2 regions of the Stenotrophomonas sp. YJH_SMC_6 genome follow, and region 1 is predicted to be linked to the other one. Evidence: riboswitches for the same ligand, from Rfam matches in the RefSeq annotation. Region 1 holds a riboswitch; the other holds the start of a gene.

What was found. Region 1 has a riboswitch for thiamine pyrophosphate ahead of thiC (phosphomethylpyrimidine synthase ThiC). Riboswitches for the same ligand answer to the same signal wherever they lie in the genome.
Region 2: linked by a shared signal. The riboswitch ahead of AC5P9N_RS10290 (TonB-dependent receptor) and the one ahead of thiC (phosphomethylpyrimidine synthase ThiC) in region 1 are both predicted to bind thiamine pyrophosphate.

Annotation. Positions count from the first base shown of each region.
Region 1 is NZ_JCAFUM010000009.1:176,928-185,255, forward strand. Features, by position in the region: gene AC5P9N_RS12255 (winged helix-turn-helix domain-containing protein) at 1-1,794, opposite strand, end outside; gene AC5P9N_RS12260 (ion channel) at 2,064-2,735, opposite strand; gene thiC (phosphomethylpyrimidine synthase ThiC) at 2,875-4,719, opposite strand; TPP riboswitch at 4,802-4,902, opposite strand; gene AC5P9N_RS12270 (BCCT family transporter) at 5,123-6,700, shown strand; gene AC5P9N_RS12275 (hypothetical protein) at 6,691-7,104, opposite strand; gene ggt (gamma-glutamyltransferase) at 7,278-8,328, opposite strand, start outside.
Region 2 is NZ_JCAFUM010000007.1:219,815-228,142, reverse strand. Features, by position in the region: gene AC5P9N_RS10300 (glycine zipper 2TM domain-containing protein) at 163-570, shown strand; gene AC5P9N_RS10295 (phosphotransferase enzyme family protein) at 696-1,820, shown strand; TPP riboswitch at 1,944-2,039, shown strand; gene AC5P9N_RS10290 (TonB-dependent receptor) at 2,111-4,300, shown strand; gene pnuC (nicotinamide riboside transporter PnuC) at 4,309-4,878, shown strand; gene AC5P9N_RS10280 (hypothetical protein) at 4,983-5,399, opposite strand; gene AC5P9N_RS10275 (Dyp-type peroxidase) at 5,484-6,458, opposite strand; gene AC5P9N_RS10270 (VOC family protein) at 6,582-6,950, opposite strand; gene AC5P9N_RS10265 (helix-turn-helix transcriptional regulator) at 7,018-7,785, opposite strand; gene AC5P9N_RS10260 (OmpO family porin) at 7,909-8,328, opposite strand, start outside.

The DNA of each region.
Region 1 (8,328 bases):
CAGCAGCTGTTCCGGGGTTGCCCCGTACAGGGCCTGCAGGGGCTGATCCACCGGAACCGGCAACGGTTGCAGGTGTTCGTCGCGCGGTGCGATCTCGTAGACCACGGTACGCCCATGCTCATCGCGCCCGACCACCAGCAGCTGGCGGCTGTCGGCCGACCAGTCCGGCGCCTGCCGTCCCTCCGGGCGCAGGCCCTCGATCGGCCGCAGTGAATCGGGCCGCTGCATGTCCGCCCACCACAACGCGAAACTGCCGGAACGATCGGAGGTGAAGACCAGCTGGCGACCGTCGGGCGCCGCCATCGGTTGCCCGTCACGGCCGCTGGACGCGAACAGCCGCTCGGCGCTGCCGCCGGCCATCGGCACCTTGAACACGCCGAACTGGGCACGGCGGTGAACGAAGGCCAGCACGTCGCCGTGGCGTGACACCGCAGGCCATTGTGCGTCGTCGAGGCCGGCATCACGCAAGGTGCGGCGCTCAACGTCCAGGTAGTACAACCGCACCTCGCTGTCCACGCGCCGGCCGAACACGATGCTGCGCCCATCGCCCAGCCAGGCCCAGCCACGCTGTTCGGCCGATTCGTTGGTCAACTGCTCCAGCTCACCGCCCCCGGCCGGCATCCGCCACAGGTCACCCATCTGCGGATTGCGCACGAACACCAGCCACTTGCCATCGGGGGAGTAGCGTGGCGCGTAGTCAAAATCATCCTGGTCGACCGCATAGTCCAACGCCCGCCACTGGCCGCTGGCCAGGTCGAGCACACGGATGCCGCGATGGGCATAGCGGCCCACCATGCTGCCAAAGACCAGGCCGCGGCCATCCGGCGTCCAGTCGAAGCTGAGCAGCTCGGTTCCGTCGCAACGGGTCGCCTGGCGCACACCGCCGCCGGTAGCGCTGGCGATCAGCACCTGGCAACCGCCGTCGGCTCCAAAGCGGGCAAACGCGATCTCGCGCCCATCCGGTGACCAGCTCGGGAAGCGGTCACTGGCCCCCTTCGGCGGCAGCGCCAGCTGCCGGGCCGGCGCATTGCCCGAGGTCTGCACCTTGATCGCACCACCACCGGCGCCGTCCTCGTTGGCGCCTTCATAGGCAACCTGGGAGCCATCCGGCGAAAGCGTGGGATAGGTTTCAAAACCACTGGTGGCGGTGATCAGGCGATAGGGACGCTGCGGGCTGCCGATCACCCGCACGCCGTTCTCGACCGCTGCATCCACCGGTGAGCTCGGCTCCGGCCCGCGCCGGAGCAGCAATGTGGCCATGACCAGCAGCGCGGCCAGCATCATCACACCCAGCACCCACAACAGCTGGCGGCGCAGCTGGCGCCAGCCACGCCGGCGTGAAGGCGCTGCCGGCACGGCTGCGAGCGGATGCCCGCTGCCACCGGCCACCGCCGGCATGACCTCTGCGACCACATCGGCGTCCAGCACCGGCTCAAGATCCTCCAGCGCCTGCACCGGTACCAGCAGCCGATAACCGCTCTTGGCGATGGTCTCGATGTAGGCCTGGCCATTGTCGTCGTCGTTGGCGAACGCCTTGCGCAGCTGGGTGACGGCCTGGGTCAGCACGTCATTGGTCGGCAACGTATCGGGCCAGACCTCGGCAAACAGCTCTTCACGGGTGACCACGCGCCCAGGCTGACGCATCAGCACGCGCAGCACGCCCAGCGCTTTCGGCGTCAGCCGCCGCGGACGGCGCGCGCCTTCAACCTCGACCTCACGTGAGGACAAGGTAATGACGCAGTCGCCGACCCGCACGCGGTCGGCCTCAATGGGCGTGAGTTCGCTGCTGTTCATTTTCCGCTATACAGTAGGGACGGGACCTGGGCAGGGCTCACCAGCAATACCGTCCCCACCGTCCCTGGACAGGGTCATCGAAAAGCCAGATTCCGCACAAAGCATCGGCGCATACCGCAAAAACAATAACGCCCCCGGATATTAGCCTAAGCCGGTTACCCCGCCTATGACGGGGTCGACACTCAGGCTCTCTCTCGCCGACGCATTCACATAATCTGCATCACTATTCGCGCCCTTTTGGGCGCGAAATTTTTATCTGGCGTTCATTTTCACATGCGCCGAAGCATGGTCAATCCGACCAGACGCGACACCACCAGGCCGATATACATGACGCCTGCGAACTGTTCGAGCATCACCAGAGCCCGTGCCTGCGGGTGCAGCGGCACGACGTCGCTCAATCCAACACCGGACAACAAGCTGAAGCTCAGATAAAGCAGCTCCATCCAGCTGCGCTCGGGGCCAGCGGTCGTACCCTGGAAACTGCCTGGATACCACTGCTGGCACACCGCGAACGCAAAGGCGAACGCCCAGGCCAGCAGCGTGAAGGTTGCCCCGGCCGCGAACAGCTCGTCGCGGGTCACTCTATGGTCCTGCAGCATGTAGGCGATCAACGCCCCCGCCGTATAGAAGTACAGCAGGCTTTCCAGCAGCTGCGCCGTGGTCAGCAGCGCGCTGCGGTCCAGCAGAGCGCCAGCCAGCGAGAACACCACCGAAGGAATGGCCAGCAGCAATGCCAGCCAGGTTCCCAACGGACTGCGCTGGACCACCCACAGCGCAAGGCCGAGCACCGCCATGCCGAACATGCCCAGCGCCGCCCGGCCAGCGGCGGTGTCATCGAGGGCGGGATACAGCAGCACCGCGATCAACTGGGCGGCCAGGAGCCAGGCCGAAGGATGGCGGCGGGCGATGGCCAGCCAGCGGGTGGTCGTGGCAACGGGCATGGCGTCCTTTCCCCTGGGCGATGCGCGGAGGATAGCCGGGCGCGGCGTGATGAACGGTAGTGCCGGCCATTGGCCAGCACTCTCCCCGGTCCCGTGCACGACGGAATGCCGGCCGGCGGCCGGCACTACCCGTTACCCGTCACCCCTGGTGGTAGACCTCGGCACCGGCAGCACGGAACTCCTGCGACTTCTCCTTCATGCCGGCCTCTGCGTAGTCGCGCACGTCCTGGGTGATCTTCATCGAACAGAAGTGCGGGCCGCACATCGAGCAGAAGTGGGCCAGCTTGTGCGCGTCCTTCGGCAGCGTCTCGTCGTGGAATTCCTTGGCCTTCTCCGGATCCAGCCCGAGATGGAACTGGTCCTCCCAGCGGAACTCGAAGCGCGCCTTGCTCAGCGCGTTGTCGCGCACCTGCGCGCCCGGGTGCCCCTTGGCCAGGTCGGCCGCGTGCGCGGCAATGCGGTAAGCCATGATGCCGTCGCGCACGTCCTGGCGGTTGGGCAGGCCGAGGTGCTCCTTCGGCGTCACGTAGCAGAGCATGGCCGTACCGAACCAGCCGATCATCGCCGCACCGATCGCACTGGTGATGTGGTCGTAGCCCGGCGCGATATCGGTCGTCAGCGGGCCCAGCGTGTAGAACGGCGCTTCGCCGCACTCACGCAGCTGCTTGTCCATGTTCTCCTTGATCAGCTGCATCGGCACGTGGCCGGGGCCTTCGATCATGGTCTGCACGTCGTGCTTCCAGGCAATCTTCGTCAGCTCACCCAGCGTCTCCAGTTCACCGAACTGCGCTGCATCGTTGGCATCGGCGATGCAACCCGGGCGCAGGCCATCGCCCAGCGAGAAGGTCACGTCGTAGGCCTTCATGATTTCGCAGATCTCTTCGAAATGCGTGTAGAGGAAATTCTCCTTGTGGTGCGCCAGGCACCACTTGGCCATGATCGAACCGCCGCGGCTGACGATGCCGGTGACCCGCTTGGCGGTGAGCGGCACGTAGCGCAGCAGTACGCCGGCGTGGATGGTGAAGTAGTCCACGCCCTGCTCAGCCTGCTCGATCAGGGTGTCGCGGAAGATTTCCCAGGTGAGCGCCTCGGCACGGCCATCGACCTTTTCCAGCGCCTGGTAGATCGGCACGGTGCCGATCGCCACCGGCGAGTTGCGGATGATCCATTCACGGGTCTCATGGATGTGCTTGCCGGTGGACAGATCCATCACCGTGTCGCCGCCCCAGCGGATCGCCCACACCAGCTTCTCCACCTCTTCGGCAATGCCGGAAGACACGGCGCTGTTGCCGATGTTGGCGTTGATCTTGGTGAGGAAGTTGCGGCCGATGATCATCGGCTCGCTTTCCGGATGGTTGATGTTGTTGGGCAGCACCGCACGACCACGGGCGATCTCGTCGCGCACGAACTCAGGCGTGATGATCTTCTGGATCGACGCACCGAACGCTTCGCCCGGGTGCTGCTGCAACAGGCCGGCATCGCGGATCGCGTCCAGCCGCTGGTTCTCGCGGATGGCGACGAATTCCATTTCCGGCGTGATGATGCCGCGGCGCGCGTAATGCATCTGGGTGACGTTGGCACCGGCACGTGCACGGCGTGGCAGGCTGCGCGCGGGGAAACGCACCGCGTCAAGCTTCGGGTCATGCTCGCGATCGCGGCCGAACGAAGAACTCAGTCCTTCAAGCTGCTCGGTATCACCGCGCTCTTCCACCCAGCCGCGACGCAGTGCCGGCAAACCGGCGGACAGATCGATGCGCACCTCCGGGTCGGTGTACGGGCCCGACGTGTCGTAAACGGTCACCGGCGCATTCTCTTCGCCACCGAACAGCGTCGGCGTACGGGTCAGCGCGATCTCGCGCATCGGCACCTGCAGATCCGGGCGTGAACCGGGCACGTGGATCTTGCGCGAGCCGGGAATGGGCCGGGTCACGGATGCGGAGAGTTGCTGGGCCTGTTGCTGCAGGGCGGAGAGCTGTGCGTTCATCGGGCATCGTCCAGGAAGGTCAGGGACGAAGCGGCGGCGCACGGCACCCGCGCACGGACGGTCCTTGGGCGGAGTCCGGGCACAGCTGCATTGCAAAGCTTCCCTACGCCGGTATGAGCCGGATCAGGTTCCAAGGGACTGTCTCAACCGTGGCCACATGGCCCGGTACCCCCGCTTCTTGGTGCGCATTAGAGCATAGACCGCCCGCCTCCGGGATCAGATCGCCATTCGTTAACGGAACCATGACGTCGCGTTCAGTAACGTGCACGCCATCGCGTTGCTGAGATCGATGCGTTCCCCGCCGCCTTCGCGGCCCCTGCCCGGTCCGTGCTGCATGCCGCCGGCCCTTCGCCGCAAGCTCTGCTCGCTCCCCTCAATCCCCCTTGATCGGAGAAGCTCCTTCATGGTGTTTCGCGTTTCCATCGCACTGGTTCTGCTACTGGTGCTGCTCGCCGGTATCGCCCCCGGCCCCTTCAACACCGTGGTCCAGTCGATGCTGGCGGAAGTCATCCGCAGTGTCGGCTGGCTGTACCTGCTGGTGGTGTTCCTGGCGCTGGTGTTCCTGATGTACCTGGCGTTCGGCCGCTTCGGCAATCTGCGCATCGGCGGCGAGGACGCCGAACCCGAGTTCTCGCGTGCCAGCTGGATGTCGATGCTGTTCGCCGCCGGCATGGGCATCGGCCTGGTGTTCTGGGGTGCGGCCGAGCCCATCTCGCATTTCAGCAAGCCGCCGGAAGGCCTGGCGCCGCAAAGCCTGGATGCGGCGCGCGCATCGATGCGCTATGCGTTCTTCCACTGGGGCCTGCACCCGTGGGCGATCTACGCACTGATCGGTCTGGCGATGGCCTGGTTCCAGTTCAACCGCAATGGACGCGGCCTGGTCAGCGACATGCTGCAGCCGATCATCGGCCGCCACCATCGCGGCTGGATCGGTCGGGTGGTCAACATCGCCGCCGTAGTTGCCACCGCGATCGGTGTCGCCACCACGCTCGGCTTCGGCACCATCCAGATTGCTGCCGGTATCGAACGCGTCTTCAGCGTGCAGGCTACCGTCGCCGTGCAGATGACCATCATTGCCGTCGCCTTCGTTTTGTACATGGCCTCCACCGCCAGTGGCGTGGAGCGAGGTGTGAAGTGGCTGTCCAACTTCAACCTGGCGTTGGCTGCCCTGCTGGCAGCCATCCTGCTGGTGCTGGGGCCGACCGGCTTCATCTTCGATACGTTCACCACCACGCTGGGCTCCTACCTCAACCAGCTGGTGACGATGAGCCTGCGCATGTCACCGTTCTCCGGCAGCACCTGGGTGGCGGACTGGACGATCTTCTACTGGGCCTGGTGGATCTCGTGGGCGCCGTTCGTGGGATCGTTCATCGCGCGCATCTCGCGCGGCCGCAGCGTGCGCGAGTTCGTGATCGGCGTCGTGCTCGCACCGACGCTGCTGGGCTTCTTCTGGTTCGCGGTGTTCGGCGGCACTGCGTTGTGGGCACAGATCTTCGGCCACGCCGATCTGGTGCAGGCGCTTGGCAATGGCTACGAGACGGTGTTGTTCACACTGTTCGACAGCATGCCGCTACCGTTGTTGCTGTCGTGCATCGCGCTGGTGCTGCTGATGATCTTCTTCGTGACCTCGGCCGATTCGGCGGTCCTGGTGCTGGCCAGCATGTCCACCGACGAGGCTGGCGACCCACCGTTGAAGCGCAAGCTGGCCTGGGGCATTGCGGTGGCACTGATTGCAGCGGCGTTGCTGCTGGCCGGAGGCCTGGACGCGCTGCAGGGCATGATCACGATCGCGGCATTGCCATTCGCGCTGCTGATGGTGCTGGTGATGGTGTCGCTGTACCGGGTGCTGGACCAGGAGTACACGCGGGAGCGGCGGCAGGCGCAGCGCCAGCGGCACATGATCGATGCGTGGATTGCACGCGAGATGGCGGCGCAGGAGGAGACGCAGGCCGAGGCAGCGCGCGCGCACGATCAGGATTGAGGGTTGTTTTGCAGCCTGCGGCTGCACCGCTTTTTCAGGCAAGGGCCAAGGTCAAATTCAAAGGCGGCTCTGGATTGCTGCTGGTTGGGTGGGGCGGTGTGGGTGGGCAGGACACGCCGTGAACCCATCCATGGGGGCTCGATGGCGCCATCCATGGCGCCAACGGTCCTGCCCACCCACACCACCCCACCCCCGACAGTTTCCCGGTAACGGTTGGTTTTCCACGCTTTGCGTGGAAGAGGTGTATCGGAAAACAAGAAGGGGTCGGATCCGTTTTCCTTCGGAAAACGGATCCGACCCCAACCCACAGCGCGCGGCTGTTGCTGTTGCCGTTGCCTTTGCTCTTGCTCTTGCTCTTGCTCTTGCTCTTGCTCTTCTTTTTCTTTTCCTGCGGTGACGGCCACGGAAACTGCCCGTGGCCGGGCGGGTGGGTTGGCTGGGGGCGTGAGCCGCATGGATGCGGCGACCGAGCTTACATGGACGTACTTGCAGCGGCCCCCAGACAATCCACCCGCCCGGCCAAGCCCCGTATCACTGCCACCACCGCAGAGGGGGCTCAGCCCGTTGGCCGGGAAACTCAGTACCCCGCCGCCTGCCCATCCTTGCGACTCTCCGAAGCTCCGTAATAAACCCCGCTCTCGGGATCGCGCATGATCGCCTGGTACCCGCCATAAGGCCCATCGGCGAACACGATGCGATGCCCCTTGCGCATCAGCGTACGCACCGTCTCGTAGGGGAAGCCGGTCTCCAGATTCACTTCGCCGCCGTCGGTCATCGCCGTGGCCTGGCCGGTCGGCTCGGTGGAACCTTCATGCTGGATGCGCGGCGCATCGCCGGCTTCCTGCAGGTTCATCCCGAAATCCACCAGGTTCATCACGATCTGCGCATGGCCCTGCGGCTGCATCGCGCCGCCCATCACCCCGAAGCTGGCATACGGCTTGCCGCCCTTGGTGATGAACCCCGGAATGATGGTCTGGAATGGACGCTTGCCCGGCGCGTAGCCGTTGGGATGGTTCTTCTGCAGCACGAACATCTCGCCACGGTCCTGCAGGATGAAACCCAGACCGGGCGGTGCCATGCCGCTGCCCATGCCACGGTAGTTGGACTGGATCAGCGAAACCATCATGCCGTCGGCGTCGGCCACGGTCATGTAGATCGTGTCGCCCTCCTCCAGCTGCTTCGGCGTGCCCGGCTGCACTTCCTTCAACGCCTTGTCCATCGAGATCAGCGCACGACGCTGCGCGGCGTACTCCTTGGAGATGAGCTTCTGCACCGGCGCCGGCTGGAACGCCATGTCGGCGTAGAAACGCGCACGGTCGGCAAAGGCCAGCTTCTTCGCTTCGACAAACAGGTGCACGTGTTCCGGTGAACCGAACGGGATCTTCGAGAAGTCGTAGCCTTCCAGCACGTTGAGGATCTGCAGTGCGGCGATACCCTGGCTGTTCGGTGGCAGTTCCCAGACGTCGTAGCCACGGTAGTTGCTGCTGACCGGTTCGACCCACTCGCCATGATGGTCAGCCATGTCCTGGTAGCTCAGGTAGCCACCGTTGGCCTTGAAGTAGTCACCGATGGTGTGGGCGATCTCGCCCTTGTAGAAGGCGTCGCGGCCACCGTCGGCGATCTTCTGC
Region 2 (8,328 bases), on a different contig from region 1:
TCAGCCTTGCTTCATGCCGCCTGCCGCTAGATGAATGCGCAAGCCGCACGGTGGACCAGGCAATGTTCCGGCAATGTTGGAACGTCAGCGTGGTCTCCACGGCAGCCGGGGCGCCCGCGCCCTCCCTGCCCAGCGTGGCATGCACCTCACAGGAGAACGAACATGCTCAGTACTTCCACACTCAGCTTCCGTGGTCTGGCGATGGCCCTGGCACTGGTGGCCGGTGTCGCCGTGGTCAGCGATGCCAGCGCGATGTCGAGGAAGGACAAGCGTACCCTGGTCGGTGCCGTGGTCGGTGGCGTGGCCGGCAACCTGCTCTCCAACGGCGATCCTGCGGCCACCGTCGGTGGTGCCGTGGCCGGCGGCGCGATCGGCAACCTGACCACCTCCGACCGCCGCGACCGCCGTTACTACGACAATCGCCGTTACGACGACCGCTACGATCGCCGTTACGACCGTGGCTACTACCGCAGCGGCTACTACGACCGCGGTGATGACCGTCGCTGGCAGCGCGAGCGCTACTACGACAACCGCTACTACCACGACCGCGGTCGCCATCGCGGCTGGTAAGCAGCGCGGCATCTCCCATGCCGATGCACGGACGGGCGGGTCGATGACCCGCCCGTTTGCGTTGGCCGCGTGCATGGCGTTGAATGCGCAGCCTTGGATGTGACTTTCCCCACTGGGGCTTCGGCATGACGTCTTCCTCCCACCGCGTGCAGGGCCTCAACAACGACGAGGTCGCTGCCGACTGGCCACCGATCAGCGCGGCGGACATCGCGTGGCTGCGCCAGCACTACCCGCAGCTGGACGAGCGCAGCCAACCGCACTGGCACAGCCCGCGGCCGCTGTCGGCTGCCGCCATCGTCAACGGCGCGAACGGAGCGGTGTTCGTCAAGCGCCATCACCACAGCGTGCGCAGTGCGGCCTGCCTGGAAGAAGAGCACCACTTCATCGCCCATCTCGCCGCAGCGGGCGTACCGGTGGTGCAGGTGCTGCCAGCGGCCGATGGCCACACGGCGGCCGAACATGGCGAATGGACGTTCGAGCTGCATGCGATCGGCGTCGGCGAGGACCTGTACCGCGACGCCGTGTCGTGGTCGCTGCTGACCGATGTCGCGCAGGCCCGCGAAGGCGGGCGCACACTCGCGCAGCTGCACCGGGCCGCCGCCAGCTACCACGCGCCCCAGCGCAGCACCCATGTGCTGGTCGCGCGCGACGATCTGATCCGTGCCGACGATCCGATCGCGGCCATCAAGGCAGGGCTGCACGAGCGTCCCGGGCTGGCCCGCTACCTCGCGCGCATTCCATGGGAAGCGCAGCTGCAGCGCGACGTGCTGCCGTGGCATGCCGGCCTGGCCGAGCGCCTGCGCGATGAGCCACGGTTGTGGGCGCACAACGACTGGCACGTTTCCAACCTGCTGTGGCGCGATGGGCAGATCAGTACCGTGCTGGATTTCGGCCTGGCCTCGCCCACCAGTGCGCTGTTCGACCTCGCCACGGCGATCGAGCGCAACGCGGTGGCGTGGCTGGAACTGGAGCGCGGCATGGAGGCGGTGCGCATCGATATCGCGCTGGCCCTGCTCGACGGCTACCGCCAGGTGCTGCCGCTGTCGGCGGCACGCGTGCACCTGCTGGCCGACCTGCTGCCGATGGTTCATTTCGACTTCGCACTGTCCGAAGTGGAGTACTTCGAAGGCGTCACCGGCTCGACCGCCAATGCCGACGTCGCGTGGCAGCCCTTCATGCTGGGGCATCCGGCGTGGTTCCACAGCGCGCCGGGACAGGCACTGCTGCAGGCGCTGCACGCGGCGGCGTGACCCGGTTGGCGCACCATTGGGGTCAGATCCCTTTCCTGCGGAAAGGGATCTGACCCCGCAGCCTGGACCCCGCAGCCTGAAGGACGCCGGCTCGCAAATCCGTACCATTTGTAGTGAAATGGTCACCTGAAGCGGGGGTGCCTGGATCTGCCAGGCTGAGAGAGTCCCTTGGAACCTGATCCGGTTTGCACCGGCGTAGGGAGCTTTGAGCCGCAGCCACACCCCCATCACGGGCCCTGTGCACCTGCGCGCCGTCGCTTCGTCTCCCTTGTTGTCCGAAGACGAACCGAATGAACCGCTGCCTGCGCCCCACCCTGCTCTCCCTCGCCCTCTGCGCTGCGCTGCCACTGCACGCCAGCGAGGCCGATGCGTCCCCTGATGCGGCTGCCACCGGCGCCGAGCGCTCGCCGACCGAACTGGCGGCGGTACGCGTGCAGGCCGGCAAACCGAAGGCCGATACCTCACGCGTGAACGCCTTCGGTGGGGGCAGCTGGAAGGACACGCCGGCCTCGGTGAACGTGCTTGAGCGCGATTACCTCGACCGTCGCCAGGTGCGTTCGCTGTCAGAGCTGGCCAGCAACGATGCCTCGCTGGGTGATGCCTATGCGCCAGTGGGCTACTACCAGAACATCGCCATCCGTGGCTTCGCCCTGGACGCCGCCACCGGCTACCGCTTCAACGGCCTGTCCATCGCCGGCGAACAGCGCCTGGCGCTGGAGAACGTGCAGTCGGTGGAGATCCTCAAGGGTGAAGCCGGCCTGGCCGCAGGCGTGATGGCGCCGGGCGGCATCATCAACTACATCGGCAAGCGCCCGGCCGAAGTGCGCACCGCCACGCTCAGTACCGATTCGGAAGGCTCGCGCTACGTCGCCGTCGATGTCGGCCACTGGATCACCCCGCGTTTCGGCCTGCGCCTGAATGCCGCATGGGATTCCAGCACCTCCTATGTCGAGCACGCCGACGGTCGCCGCAACTTCTACTCGCTGGCCGCCGACTGGCTGATTGGCGAGCGCGGCAAGCTGGAAGTGGATGCCAATTACCAGACCAGCTCGCAGCGTTCGGTGTCCGGCTACCAACTGCTGGGCGCACGCGACCTGCCGCGTGGCGTCGACCGCGAACACCTGCTGGGTTACCAGCCGTGGCAGCGCCCGGTGGATATCGCCAGCACCAACATCACCGTTCTGCATACCTACGACTTCAACGAGGCCTGGCAGTCGCGCGTCTCGGTCGGCCACAGCCGTTCGGTGATCGATGACAACGTCGCTTTCGCCTACGGCTGCTACTACGCCGTGCAGTGCGCCGATGGCAGCGTGCCGGGCAACTACTTCGCGCCCAACGGCGACTACGACGTCTACGACTACCGCAGCCCGGACGACACCCGCCGCAACCAGCAGGCCCGTGCCGAGCTGCGTGGCCGCTTCGAGACCGGCAGCGTCGGCCATGAGCTGACCGTCGGTGCCGACTACTTCCGCCGCACCGTGGACAAGCGCCCGAGCGTCAACGAGTACGTCGGCACCAGCAACATCCACGAAGCACCGGTGCCGGTATTCGCGCCGTCGCCGAAGATGCCGGGACCGTCCGCACGTCGCCTGGACAGCCGCCAGACCGCGTTCTTCGCGCTGGACCGGATGAGCTTCGGCGATGACTGGCAGTGGCTGGCCGGTGGCCGCTTCGTGCGCCTCGATGAGCGCGCCTACGACAAGCGTGGCACCCCGCAGCGGCACAGCCGCTTGTCGCGCTTCCTGCCGCAGACCGCGGTGGTGTGGAAGGCCACCGACCAGCTCAATGCCTATGCCAGCTACGTGCGCGGCATTTCGCTGGGCCAGGAAGCGCCGTTCTGGACCAGCAACGCCGACACCTTCCTGCCGTCCGTGCAGTCGCGGCAGCTGGAAGTGGGCGTGAAGTACGTGCCGGTCGAAGCGCTGACCCTGGGCGCGGCCGTGTTCCGCATTTCGCAGCCGTACCAGTACGCCAGGCCAGACAGCAGCGACGTTGGCTACACCTTCGTCGAGGAAGGCACGCAGACCCACACCGGCCTGGAGCTGACCGCCAACGGCCAGCTGACCGACGCACTGCAGATCGTGGCCAGCGCCAGCGTGCTGCAGGCGCGCGCGCGCGACACCGGCACCCCGGCCTATGAAGGCCATCAGCTGGTGAACGTGCCGAAGGTGCGCGCCAGCGTGCACCTGGCCTATGCGCTCCCGTTCGTGCAGGGCCTGGACGTGACCGGCGGCTGGCGCTATGCCGGTGCCAACGTGGCCCGCGCCGACGGCGGCGTACGCGCACCGGACTACTCGGTGTTCGATGCCGGCCTGCGTTTCCAGCATCGCCTGCACGAACGCGCGGTGACCTGGAACCTGTCGGTGGACAACGTGTTCAACCGCTTCTACTGGCGCGATACCGGCAGCAGCGGCGGTGACTACTACCTGTTCCCCGGCGCACCGCGACAGGCCGGCCTGTCGGTGACGTTCGCGCTGTGAGCGGCGTGATGCTCGAGTGGACCGCCGCACTGTGCAGCATCCTCGGCGTCTGGCTGATGGCCCGGCGCCGGCTGGCGGCGTGGCCGGTGGGCCTGCTGTCGGTGGCGCTGTATGGCCTGGTGTTCGCCGAGGCCAAGCTGTACTCGGACACCCTGCTGCAGATCGCCTTCGGTGGTTTCCTGGTCTATGGCTGGCTCAACTGGCGACAGCATGCCGCCGATGAGGGCAGCATCCGCATCGTGCCGCTGGCACGCGGCACGCTGCTGCGCGACCTGGCCATCGGCCTGTGCGGTGGCGTGGCGCTGGGTGCAGCCATGCACAGCTTCACCGACGCTGCCCTGCCGTGGTTGGATGCGCTGCTGACCGGTCTGAGCCTGGTCGGGCAATGGTGGCAGGCCCGCCGCCACGTGGCCTGCTGGTGGGTGTGGATCGCAGTGGACGTGGTCTATGTGGGTGCGTACCTGTTCAAGTCGCTGCACGTGACCGCCGCGCTGTACGTGTTCTTCCTCGGCCTGGCCGTGTTCGGCCTGCGCGCATGGAGCGCCGCCGCTCGCGAGCCACAGGTGGCAACGCAGTAGAGCCACGCCATGCGTGGCTGGGCTACCGGTAGTCGCCAACCTTGGCTGGCGTGCGTGCCGACCAAGGTCGGCATCTACCCAGAACATCCACGCATGGCGTGGATCTACTGGGTAAGCACCAAACCCAGCCGCAGCGGCTGGCGCATGTCGGCCGGTGGCGCGGCCTGCAGGGGTGCACTCTGCAGGGTCGCGCGCAGGTCGGCGTCGACCTGGGCATCGCCCAGGCTGTCGAATTCCAGCTTCGAGATGCGGCCATCCGCCGCGATCCACACGCTCACCGGTAGCGGCGTCGGTGCGTCCGGATGTGCCTGCAGCCATTCCAGCACGCGCTGCGCCTGCGGGTCCTGCTCCTGCTGCAGGCGCTGCTGCAGCTGCCCCCCCACGGCGGCGGCATAGGCCATCCAGTGTGCAGGAGCTTCCTGCGCGGAAACGCTGGCACTCCCCAGTGCCAACGCGCCGAACAACGCGGCCAGTGGCCGCCACCAGCGGCGTGCACCGGTTGTGTTCCTTGCCATCGCCATCGCCCGCCCCTGCGCTCTCATCCAACGGCTGATGGTCGGCGCGGTAGATGACAGGCAGATGGCGGCCGCTGCTACCCGGCGCGATCAGTCGCCCAGGTCGGCCAGCACCTTGCGCGAGGGCGCGAAGAAGGTCACGCCGGTGGTGGCGGTGGAGAAATCAAGGATGCGGTCATGCAGCGGTGCGGGATTACCGATGAACATGCGCTCGAGCATCTTCTCGATCACCCACAGGCGGCGCGTGTAGCCGATGAAGTAGGTGCCGTACTCGCCGCGACCCGGGTTGGCGAACGGCATGTTGTCGCGCAGGATCTCGTGCTCGCCGTCGGCATCCTCGATGGTGCACAGCGTCTTGTGCGACTTCTGCGCATCGGCCGGCGCATCGTCCAGCTCGATGTTGTCGTGCTTGGTGCGGCCGATGATCGCTTCCTGCGCTTCGGTCTTCTGCGCGCGCCAGGCATCGAGGTTGTGCAGGTACTTCTGCACCACCACGTAACTGCCGCCGGCATGCTCCGGGTCTTCCTCGCCCACGATGGTGGCTTCCGGCAGTGACAGCCCTTCCGGGTTGGCGGTGCCGTCAACGAAATCGAGCAGGTCGCGGCCATCGAAATAGCGGAAGCCGGCCACGTCATCGACCGTCTCCACCGCATCGCCAAAGGCCATCAGCAGGTTGCGCTCGAACGCCACGATCAGGTCCATGGTACGTGCGCGGATGTGGTACAGCAGGTCGCCCGGCGTGGACACAGCGGTATGGGTCGCGCCCTTGATCTCGCGGAACGGCTGCAGCTCACGCGGTGGCGTGGTGCCCACCAGCGGCTTCCACACGCGGTGGCCGATGGCCACGTTGCAGGTGAAGGTGCGTTCGATCTCGCGGATGGCGGTGTTCTTGATCAGGTCGTCGGTGCTGGCCAGCACCTCGCGTGCCTTGGCGATCGACGCCTCGTCATCCTTCACCTTCAGCACCAGAAACGCCGCCGAATGGGTCAGTGGCGCGGTGATCTGCTGCGGCTCGTTGTCGAGCGTGTGGTTGACGGCGGTGATCGGTGCGGGCTGGGAGTTCACGGCGGTTCCTGCTGGCTTGAGGCGGACGCATCGCGTGTGGCGATGTGCGGGCGATCATAGCGGAACCGCCTGACCGGGGACGGAGCGGTTCTCGTTCCGTCCACCGGCGAAGCTACGAAGGCCTCAGTCCACATCACTCCAGACCGCCAGTTCGTAGCCATCCAGATCGCGGAAGTGGAAGCGGCGACCACCCGGGAAGGCGAACACCGCCTGCACCACCTCGCCACCGGCGGCCACTACGCGTTGCTGGGCATCGGCCAGGTCCGCGCAGTAGAGGATCACCAGCGGTCCTCCCTGGGCGCGCACCGGCACGTCAGACACGAAGCCACCTTTCAGACGGCCGTCGTCGAACTCGGTGTAGGCCGTGCCGTAGTCCGTGAAGCGCCAGCCGAACACCTCGCCGTAGAAGCGCTTGCTACGGTCAATGTCGGCGACGTTGAATTCGATGTTGTCGATGCGGCGTTCGGCATCGTGGGGCGCGGCAGGATTCATGGCGAGGCTCCGTGGTGGGAGCCCAGCATCGATCAATGCAGCACAGTGGTCTTGAACAAAACGGCCATCATTGTCCCCACTCCAGGCGCAGCTCGCTGGCGGTCATGCCCGCCAGTTCACGCGCCTCGCGGCTGAGATGGGCCTGGTCGGCATAGCCGGCATCAGCGGCCAGCATCGCCAACGAATGCAGTGGCAGCGCGCGACTCTGGCGCAGGAAACGTTGCAGCCGCAGGATCCGCTCCAGCGTCTTGGCGCCGTAGCCGAACTGCGCCTGGCTGAAACGCCGCAGGCTGCGCGGGCTCAGGCCCAGGTGCGCCGCCAGCGTATCCAGCGTGGCATTACCCGCGGCGAGCGCCTGGAACAGGACATGGGCGCGCTGCGCCGGCGTATCGAGCGCGGCCGCACCCATGTGCTGTTGCAGGCAATGCGCCATTCGCTGCAGGCGCTGTGCAGGCGCGGTGTCGCCAATGGAGGCCGCTGCCTTGTTCGCCCACGCGCCCTTCAGGTCGGCCAGTAGCACGGCCTGGCCGATGATCCCGGCCAAGGGCAGGCCCAGCGCGGCCAATGCCTGGCCGGGACGGAAGCGTGCGCCCAGCACCTGCGCACCGGGCGCCAGCGCCGGGTGCGCGGCCACGCGGTCCGGGCCGACGACGAACAGCGCACCGTCGCGCCAGAGGATATCCACGCAGCCATCGGGCAATACGGTGATGTGCCCATCGGCATCGGCAGGAAGCTGGCTCTGCCACAGCTGGCCAAAGTGGCCGCGCAGCGGCGCAGGCGCCAGATGCTCCTGGTAGGTCGTGCCGGTGCCTGCAAGAGAGGAAGGGTCGCCCATGCCGCATTGTGGCGCCACGGGGCCCATAAAAGTGAAGCCCGGCGCGAGGCCGGGCTTCGGTTGGCGTGTGGGAGAGAGAGAGAGTCACACGCCAGCACAACACGCACTAACGACAGGCGTTTGTTACCAGGTGAAGCGCGGGCCCACGAACCACTCGCGGTCGCCGGCCTTGGCCAGCTTCACTTCGCCACTCAGGCCCCAGTTCTGGTTGAACTTGGCCGTAGCGCCGACACGGCCATAGAACTCGCCGTCCGGGTTGATGCCGTGCTTCTTGGTGTAGTCCTCGTAGCCGGCCATCACGTAGCCTTCCACGTACGGGTTGAACGCGGTGCGCACGCCAACTTCGGTCGAGTAGCCGTTGAAGTCCAGGCCATGCTTCATGTCGAACTTCTGGTACGCAACGCGAGCCACTAGGTCGGTGTTCGGTGCGATGCCGTAGTTGTAGCCGGCGCCGATGCGCCACTGGTCGACGTCATTCTTGAACTTGTCGGTCTCCTGCGCGCTGTAGTCGCCGAAGATGTGGAAGTTCGGGTGCACCGCCAC